DNA from 2 places in the Acetatifactor aquisgranensis genome. Region 2 is predicted to be linked to the other one. Evidence: predicted binding sites of a transcription regulator. Region 2 holds the regulator's gene; the other holds the start of a gene.
What was found. Region 2 encodes Rex, which represses fermentation and respiration genes when NADH is low (regulators of the CRP and FNR family bind a similar motif). Its sites were predicted from a motif close to ATTGTTAANTANTTAACAAT; they were not measured.
Positions count from the first base shown of each region.

Region 1: gap (type I glyceraldehyde-3-phosphate dehydrogenase) is a predicted target of Rex. The motif match lies at 2,633-2,652, and genes of this name have one in related genera.

Region 1 is NZ_CALPDH010000029.1:12,010-16,225, forward strand. It holds gene NFS35_RS21280 (phosphoglycerate kinase) at 225-1,448, opposite strand; gene gap (type I glyceraldehyde-3-phosphate dehydrogenase) at 1,549-2,562, opposite strand; gene NFS35_RS21290 (glycoside hydrolase family 3 N-terminal domain-containing protein) at 2,792-4,216, opposite strand, start outside.
Region 2 is NZ_CALPDH010000002.1:138,313-142,528, reverse strand. It holds gene NFS35_RS02345 (NAD(P)H-hydrate dehydratase) at 1-1,192, opposite strand, end outside; gene NFS35_RS02340 (hypothetical protein) at 1,306-1,935, opposite strand; gene NFS35_RS02335 (redox-sensing transcriptional repressor Rex) at 1,960-2,625, opposite strand; gene NFS35_RS02330 (hypothetical protein) at 2,631-2,786, opposite strand; gene NFS35_RS02325 (glycoside hydrolase family 3 protein) at 2,883-4,214, opposite strand.

The sequences.
Region 1 (4,216 bases), on a different contig from region 2:
CTTCGCTGGCTTAGATTTCCTTCAGGCTTTATCATCTGCTGCAACACACGGCGTTGCGAGCCTTGCACCCTGGGAATGCGCCGCTTCTCTTATTTATCATCCGCCGCTGCAACGCACGGCGTTGCGAGCCTTGCACCCTGGGAACTCGCCGCTTCTTTATTTGTCATCTGCTGCTGCAACCCACGGCGTTGCGAGCCTTGCACTCTGGGAATGCGCCGCTTCTCTTATTTATCATCCGCCGCCGCAACGCCGGGAAGGACTTTGCCCTCGAGGAACTCCAGGGATGCGCCGCCGCCGGTGGAGATGTGGCTCATCTTGTCGCCGAATCCCAGCTGGTTCACGGCCGCCGCGGAATCGCCGCCGCCGATGATGGTGGTGGCATCGGTCTCGGCCAGGGACTTGGCCACTGCGATAGTGCCGGCTGCCAGGGTAGGATTCTCGAACACGCCCATAGGCCCGTTCCATACCACGGTCTTCGCGCTCTTCACAGCGTCCGCGTACATAGCCGCGGTCTTAGGCCCGATATCGCAGCCCTCTCTGTCCGCGGGCATGTTCTCCACATCGTAGTTCTCCACTTCCACGGGAGCATCGATGGGATTGGGGAATCCGGCTACGGTGACGGAGTCCACGGGAAGCAGCAGCTTCTTGCCCAGCTTCTCGGCTTTCTCCATCATTTCCTTACAGTAGTCAATCTTCTCATTGTCCACCAGAGAGTTTCCGATTTCATAGCCCTTTGCCTTCAGGAAGGTGTAAGCCATGCCGCCGCCGATGATCAGGGTATCGCACTTCTCCAGCAGGTTGGAGATGACGTTCAGCTTATCCGCCACCTTAGCGCCGCCCAGGATAGCAACGAAAGGCCTTACGGGATTCTCCACCGCGTTGCCCAGGAAATTGATTTCCTTCTGCATCAGATAGCCTACCGCGTTCTCGCCGCCCTTTGCGGTGATGCACTTGGTGACGCCCTCAACGGACGCATGGGCCCTGTGGGAGGAACCGAAGGCATCGCATACATACAAATCAGCCAGGTCAGCCAGCTCTTTGCTGAACTCCTCACCGTTCTTGGTCTCTTCCTTGCCGCGGAAACGGGTGTTCTGGAGCAGCACCACATCTCCCTCTTTCATAGCTTCCACCGCCTTGGTAGCCGCTTCGCCGGTCACGTTGTAGTCAGCCACGAACACCACTTCCTTGCCCAGCTTCTCGGACAGTCTCTTGGCCACAGGCGCCAGAGACTCCTTCTCGTTGGGGCCTTCCTTCACCTTGCCCAGATGGGAGCAGAGGATTACCTTGCCGCCGTCGTCAATCAGCTTCTTGATTGTAGGCAGAGCTGCCACGATACGTGTCTCATCTGTAATCTCGCCGTTCTTCAAAGGAACGTTAAAGTCACATCTAACCAGAACTCTCTTTCCCTTTGCGTTGATGTCATCAACGGATTTCTTGTTCAAGCCCATTTTTTCCAGTACCTCCATTTTACATTATATTACATCATAAATTGAAACAGGGCCCGGTCCTTAAGACCGGACCCCTATAGGTCGTTAAATCTTCCCACACTTAGCCAAGCTCGCTGAAATACTTGATGGTACGAACCATCTGAGAGGTGTAGCTGTTCTCATTGTCATACCAGGAAACAACCTGTACCAGGGAGTTGCCGTCTTCCATCTTGGAAACCATGGTCTGGGTCGCATCGAAGATGGAGCCGTAGGTGCTGCCGATGACATCGGAGGATACAATCTCATCCTCGTTGTAAGCGAAGGACTCGGTTGCGGCAGCCTTCATAGCGGCATTGATGCCTTCCTTGGTGACCTCGCCCTTGACAACCGCTACCAGGATGGTGGTGGAGCCTGTAGGGGTAGGTACGCGCTGTGCGGAGCCGATCAGCTTGCCGTTCAGCTCAGGGATGACAAGGCCGATAGCCTTTGCAGCGCCGGTGGAGTTGGGAACGATGTTGCAGGCGCCTGCGCGGCTTCTTCTCAAATCGCCCTTTCTCTGAGGTCCGTCCAGAATCATCTGGTCGCCGGTGTAAGCGTGCACGGTGGTCATGATACCGCTCTGGATAGCAGCGAAGTCGTTCAGGGCCTTCGCCATGGGAGCCAGGCAGTTGGTGGTGCAGGAAGCAGCAGAGATAACGGTATCCTCAGCCTTCAGTGTGTCATGGTTTACATTGTATACGATGGTAGGAAGATCGTTTCCTGCAGGAGCAGAGATAACAACCTTGCGCGCACCGGCGGTGATGTGTGCGGATGCCTTGTCCTTGGAGGTATAGAAGCCTGTGCACTCCAGAACAACGTCAACCTTCAGCTCGCCCCAGGGAAGCTTGGAAGCGTCAGCCTCTTTGTAGATAGTGATGGTCTTGCCGTTTACGGTGATATTGTCCTCGCCTGCCACTACGGAATCAGCATATTTGTACTTGCCCTGAGAAGAGTCATACTTCAACAGGTGAGCCAGCATCTTGGGGCTGGTCAGATCGTTGATAGCAACTACCTCATACCCTTCAGCATCAAACATCTGCCTGAATGCCAGACGGCCAATACGGCCAAAACCATTGATTGCTACTCTTACTGCCATTTTAGTTCCCTCCTAAAATATATTTTATCTGTTTCGACAATCCTTGTCCGATTTTCGCGGGACATGCCGGATTGTCAAACTTTTATCAACAAGGATATTTTACCCAATCTCGGAAGATAATTCAAGATGTAAATCAAAAATAATTGCCATAATTTCGGAAATTTTACAGATTGTTTAGAAATTACTTATTTCTTCCCGCAATCTTTTCCGAAATGCCTCCCATCTGCTTTCACGCCCGGTCCGCGTGCCCGGCTCCTCCCCTGAACCGTCCGGAGGCAATCCCAATCCTGCCTCCGGCGGCCAAATAGGCCTTGACCGCCCTCTGGAGACTGGTGTCTTCCGGCAGCTCTTCCCATTCCTTTTTCCCCGCAAACAGCCAGCGGTAAAAACTCTCGTTATCCGGAAGGAACTCCGTGATCTCATACCCTTGCGCGAATCGCCTGATACCGGAATCCTCCGGCAAAAGCCTGCCAAGCTCCGGACTCAGCAGCCAGGTACGGCACCTGACAGCCCCCGGTTTCCCAAAAGGGCACAGCGCCTCCCCATGCCTCTCCCAGAAGGTTTCAGCCTCCTGATAGGATTTCTCCAGTTCTCCATACGTCAGACTTGCGTCCGAAGGGATATGCACACTGAGAGAAGCCCCGTCTTCTGTCCGGACATATTCAAATTCCAGAGTGCCCAGGCGGAACAGCAGGCCCGAAGTCTGCCGCCAGGTCCAGAAAGCCCTGTCATAAATCCATTCCCCCGTAATCCGCTTAGTTTCCCTTAAAAACCGCGGAAAGCAGTCCATGGTGGCCCTGAACACGCTGTCCGGTATCCCCCAGCGTTCATACATCCGGCGGGTATAGCAGGCTGCCGCCAGCATTCCCGCCAGCTGGCCCATACCGGAAGCTTCCTCCACAGGTGCCGTCAGCTTTGCCAGCTGAAGCTGCGCATCGCTGGCCAGATCGTATTCCGTCAGGTTCTTTATCACAGGCTCCAGGCTCTCCCATGGGAGCTTTTCCATGACATCCGCCATCTGTCGGCGTACCTCCTCCGGCAGCTCCAGCTCCCTGGCCAGTTCCATGACCTGCTCCCTGTGTCCCTCTCCCTTCCGTTTATCTTCGCCACCTTCCGGCTTCGGCATGACAGTAACCGGAAGCTTTCCCTCCGGCAGCCAGCGCCCTTCCAGCATGCTGCGAATCCCCTCCAGGCTCCTCCTTGTATATTCCCACACCGCGATTGCGGCCACCGTCTCCGGAAGCTCCAAAAGCTCGTACGGATTCCGCAGGGCAAATACCGTCATGGGAATCCCCAGCCCCGAAAGCTTCTCCAAAAGCTGCCGCTGGCCCTTGCGCAGATGCCCGTTATAGGTTCCCGCCACGATGCAGCTGCATCCTGCGGCACGCGCCACCAGCCTGTCAATCTCCTCCCCGGTAGGATCCGGAGAAAATACGTACGCATCTCCGCCAAAGATATTGGCCAGCCATTCCGGGAAGCATAGCTTCAAATCATTCTCGTTGGATACCAGCGAGGACTGATAGGCATAGCAGCCGACGAAAAAAGGGTTCTCCCCCAGCTGCGGAAGCTTCCCCTGAGGGAGCCGCACCGCCGTATAGGTCCGGCGCATCAGCTCTGCTTCCAGCTCCCGGTCTGCGGATTCCACTTTTATGTC
Region 2 (4,216 bases):
ACGCGCCGCCTGCGGCAGGCAGGTCTGCCTTGCAGTCGGCGACAGAACATCCCAGGAGCCTTGCCATCTCCCCCACATGGGGCGTCAGCAGAATGGTGCGGCCCGCTTTGCCCTGGCTTGCCAGTCGTTCAAATAATTCCGGCTGTTCCGAGAGCAGGTTCAGGCCGTCCGCGTCCACCAGCAGAGGTTTCCCGCCCTCCCGGATAACCTGTTCCAGACAGGCAAGCGCCTCCCTGTTCTTACCAAGCCCCGGGCCGATGGCTATCACATCCGCCCACGCCATACCCGCCTCCAGATCCCCACAGGTTCCCAGAAGCGCCTCGGGCACAGCCTGCTGCAAGATAATCCTGTTCTCCGGCGGCGTGATGACCTTTACCATCCCCGCTCCTGTCCGGTAGGCAGCCTTTGCCGCCAGCACTGCGGCGCCTGCCATGTTCACGCTTCCCGCAACCAGCAGAACCTTTCCGAAAGTGCCCTTATTCCCGCCGCCGTCCCGCTCTGGCAAAAGTGCGGAAATGTCCTCGTCATAGGCGAACATCCCGGGCTTCCCGCCATAAAAGCTCCTGGACGAAATACCGATGTCGGCAATCCTCACTTCCCCGGCATATCCGCACCCCGGATACAGCACCAGTCCCCGCTTGCAGAAGCCAAACGTCACCGTGGCGTCCGCCTCCACGGCACGGCCCAGAATCCTGCCCGTGTCCGTATCTATGCCGCTGGGCATGTCGAGCGCGAGCCTCCAGCCCTCAAGATTCCGGAAGACATCCACAGCCTCCCCATATATGCCCTCCACCGCTCTGGACAGCCCTACGCCGAACAGGGCGTCCACCAGCACCGCGTATTCCTGCCGCTTCGGCCTGTCTGTACATTCCACAGGATAATTCCTCAGAATCTCTCTCTGCTGTATCCACCGGGCGGAAGCTTTTGCCTCATCTCCCACCAGCCAGACCTCCACCTGATAGTCCTTTTCGCTCAAAAGCCTCGCCACGGCCAGTCCGTCGCCGCCGTTATTGCCCATTCCGGCCATGACCAGCACATGCCGCCTGCCGCTCCGCCCCGCGCAGCGCTCCTCTATCATCTCCGCTGCCGCCAGGGCCGCCCGCTCCATCAGGACGCATGCAGGTATCCCTGTCTTCTCTATCGTATTACTGTCGTATTCTCTCATCTCAGACGCCGACACCAGATATTTCATACAGCACCTCCTGTTCCGCCTCAAAATCCCGTTTGTACAACAAAACAGACTGTTGCCGCCACAGTCCCGCAATCAGTCCGTTTCAATCCCAAAATCCCTTTTCTCTTCTGTGCTCACATATCCTGTCCGTCCAAATCATGGTGCATGTCAAAGATATCCACTACCTCAGCCCCGAACACATCATGCATATAACTGTAGATAGCATGATTATGCCGCTCCATCTCCTGTTTCCTGACCAGTCTCTTCTTCAGTTCTACGCGGATTTCCGATATCCATTCTTCGGTCTGTTGGATACTTTCGGTATTCACCGCCATGATATCATAGCACCAATCCATGGTAGCAAGCATCAGCTGGAAATTCACCCTTTCGATTTCCCTGGGCAGCTCCAAAAGTTCATCCTGACAGTTCTCCAGCTTTTCATTGCATTCCTCCACAAGGCGCTTGTTCTGCTCCGTCTTCTGGGCATTCTCCGAGTCATCGCGCTGCTCATCATCCCCCATCATGGAAACGATCTCTCCCATCAGGCGTTTCTTCAGCCGTTTGATTTCCTTTACCTCGTTATTCAGCTTGCCCTGCTGCTTCAAAAGGGCATTCAGCTCTCCCTCCAGCCGGGCTACACCTTCCCTGGCCTCCCCATTCAAAAGCTGATACCACTTATTGTCCAGAGTCAGAACGGGTATATGCTTCCCTTTCAATGCCTGTTCAAAAAGCTCCCTTCTGTGCTCATCCTCCTCATGCTTCATATTCTTCCATGCACCTCCTGGGTTCTAATCCCTCTTTTGTTCTCCCAAATGCCTATCTTCCATTTGGTACCTGCTGATATTATATGACAATTTCATAAGGCTGTCGGACAGATGGACATTCTCCACCTGAATCCCCTCCGGCACATTCAGATCCACATGGGCGAAATTCCAGATAGCCCGGATTCCGGTCTTCACCAGCCTCTCCGCCACAGGCACTGCGCTGGCTTTCGGAATGGCCAGCACCGCGATATCGATGTCATTCTCCTGGATGAACCGCTCCAGCTCCTCCATAGGCATGACCCCGATGCCACGGACCTGGCTGCCCACCAGTTCAGGATTCGAATCGAACATGCCGCGGAAAATGAATCCCCGCCTCTCGAAATTGGTATAATTTCCCAACGCCCGTCCCAGATTTCCCGCACCGATTATGACGAACTTATGCCGTCTGTCCAGCCCCAGGATTTTGCCGATTTCATCGTAGAGATACTCCACATTGTAGCCATAGCCCTGCTGGCCAAACCCTCCGAAATTATTGAAATCCTGCCGGATCTGGGAAGCGGTCACCTTCATCAGCGCGCTTAAATCCTGAGATGATATCCTCTCCACGCCCTCATCCTTCAGTTCTCCCAGATAACGGAAATATCTGGGCAGACGTCCGATGACAGCCTGTGAAATTTCCTTTTCGTCCAAGTTCCTTACCTCCAGCCTTGTACAGCAAACAGCTCTCCGGTTTCGTCCTGCTCCACCATGTGCACAGGACGCACATGGCATTTATGGCCATCCGGCCGCTTCATGCCCTGAATAAGGTCATGATACCATGTGCGCAGGGCGCACATGGCATTTATGGCCATCCGGCCGCTTCATGCCCTGAATAAGGTCATGATACCATGTGCACAGGGCGCACATGGCATTTATGGCCATCCGGCCGTTTCATGCCCTGAATAAGGTCACGGTACCATATCCGCATATTTGATGCGGTAAATCCGTCTCAGGGAATCATTGATGCGTTCCTCATCGATATTCCCATTCCGAACGGCTTCCAGTACACCCTGATACGCTTTATCGTAATCCTCCGGCATCAGAAGCATGTCGCAGCCTGCCAGAACCGCCATGATAGATGCCTCGTCCGCAGCGTAATACTCTGAGATGGCAGACATGTCCAGCGCATCCGTAATGACGACTCCCTGAAAGCCCATCTGCTCCCTCAGGATATCCGTCACGAGAACCTTGGAAAAGATGCCGGGGCTGTTGTCGCCTGTCAGCGCCGGTGCCGCCATATGGCCCACCATCACCATATCCGCCCCTGCGTCAATCCCTGCCTGGAACACCGCCAGTTCTTCCGCCCAGAACTGCTCCTCTGTCCTGTCCGTAGATGCCATTCCATCGTGGGGGTCCTGGATGGCACTGCCCATTCCCGGGAAATGCTTCAGACAGGCGGACACATTCTGCTCCTGCAGCCCGCGCACCATGGATGTCACGAAACTGGACACCACGGACACATCCGAGCCATAGCAGCGCCCCTCCATGATACTGCCCTCCACATTCGCCAGATCTGCCACCGGCGCGAAATCCACATTAAAGCCCAGACCCGACAGAGAAGTCCCGATAGTCACTCCCGTCTGATAGGCATTTTCCGGATCCCCGGTAGCTCCGATATTCTCTGCGCTGTCTATTTGGGGCCCGATGGAAGAGCCTATCCGGGAAACAACTCCTCCCTCTTCATCCACGGCTATAAAAAGAGGATATCTGGCATACTGTGCCGTATTGGACAGCATCTCCCTGAGCTGTTCTTCCGATTGTATATTCTCACTGAAATAGACAAGCCCTCCTACAGCATGTTCCTCCAGCGCCTGTCTGGTGCCGTCCCCGGCCTGTATCACAGTGCCGACCCCGGTAATCGCCTCCGGCTTCACTACGAACAGACCCGCCACCTTATCTTCCAGCGTCATCTCCGAAATCCGTTCATCCACATATGTATCGAGCCTTTCTTCCCAGGTGGGCTCCACCACCTCCGGCGTCGGCTCCGGTGTGGATTCCGGAATCGGCTCTATGGCGGGGATACTATCCTCTGTGGCCAGCATCTCATCAATCAATGCCTGGTTGCTCTGTTCCTTTTCTTCAGCAGCTTTCCTGTTCTTCATCAGGGCAAAAACGCCGTACCCGATTCCTGTGCCCAGCGCCAGAATCAATATCAGGAACACGGCATATACCATAATCTGGTTCCTGAGCCTCCTTTTTCTCCTTGCTTCCCGTCTCTCCTGCTGATCTTTATTATCCATTT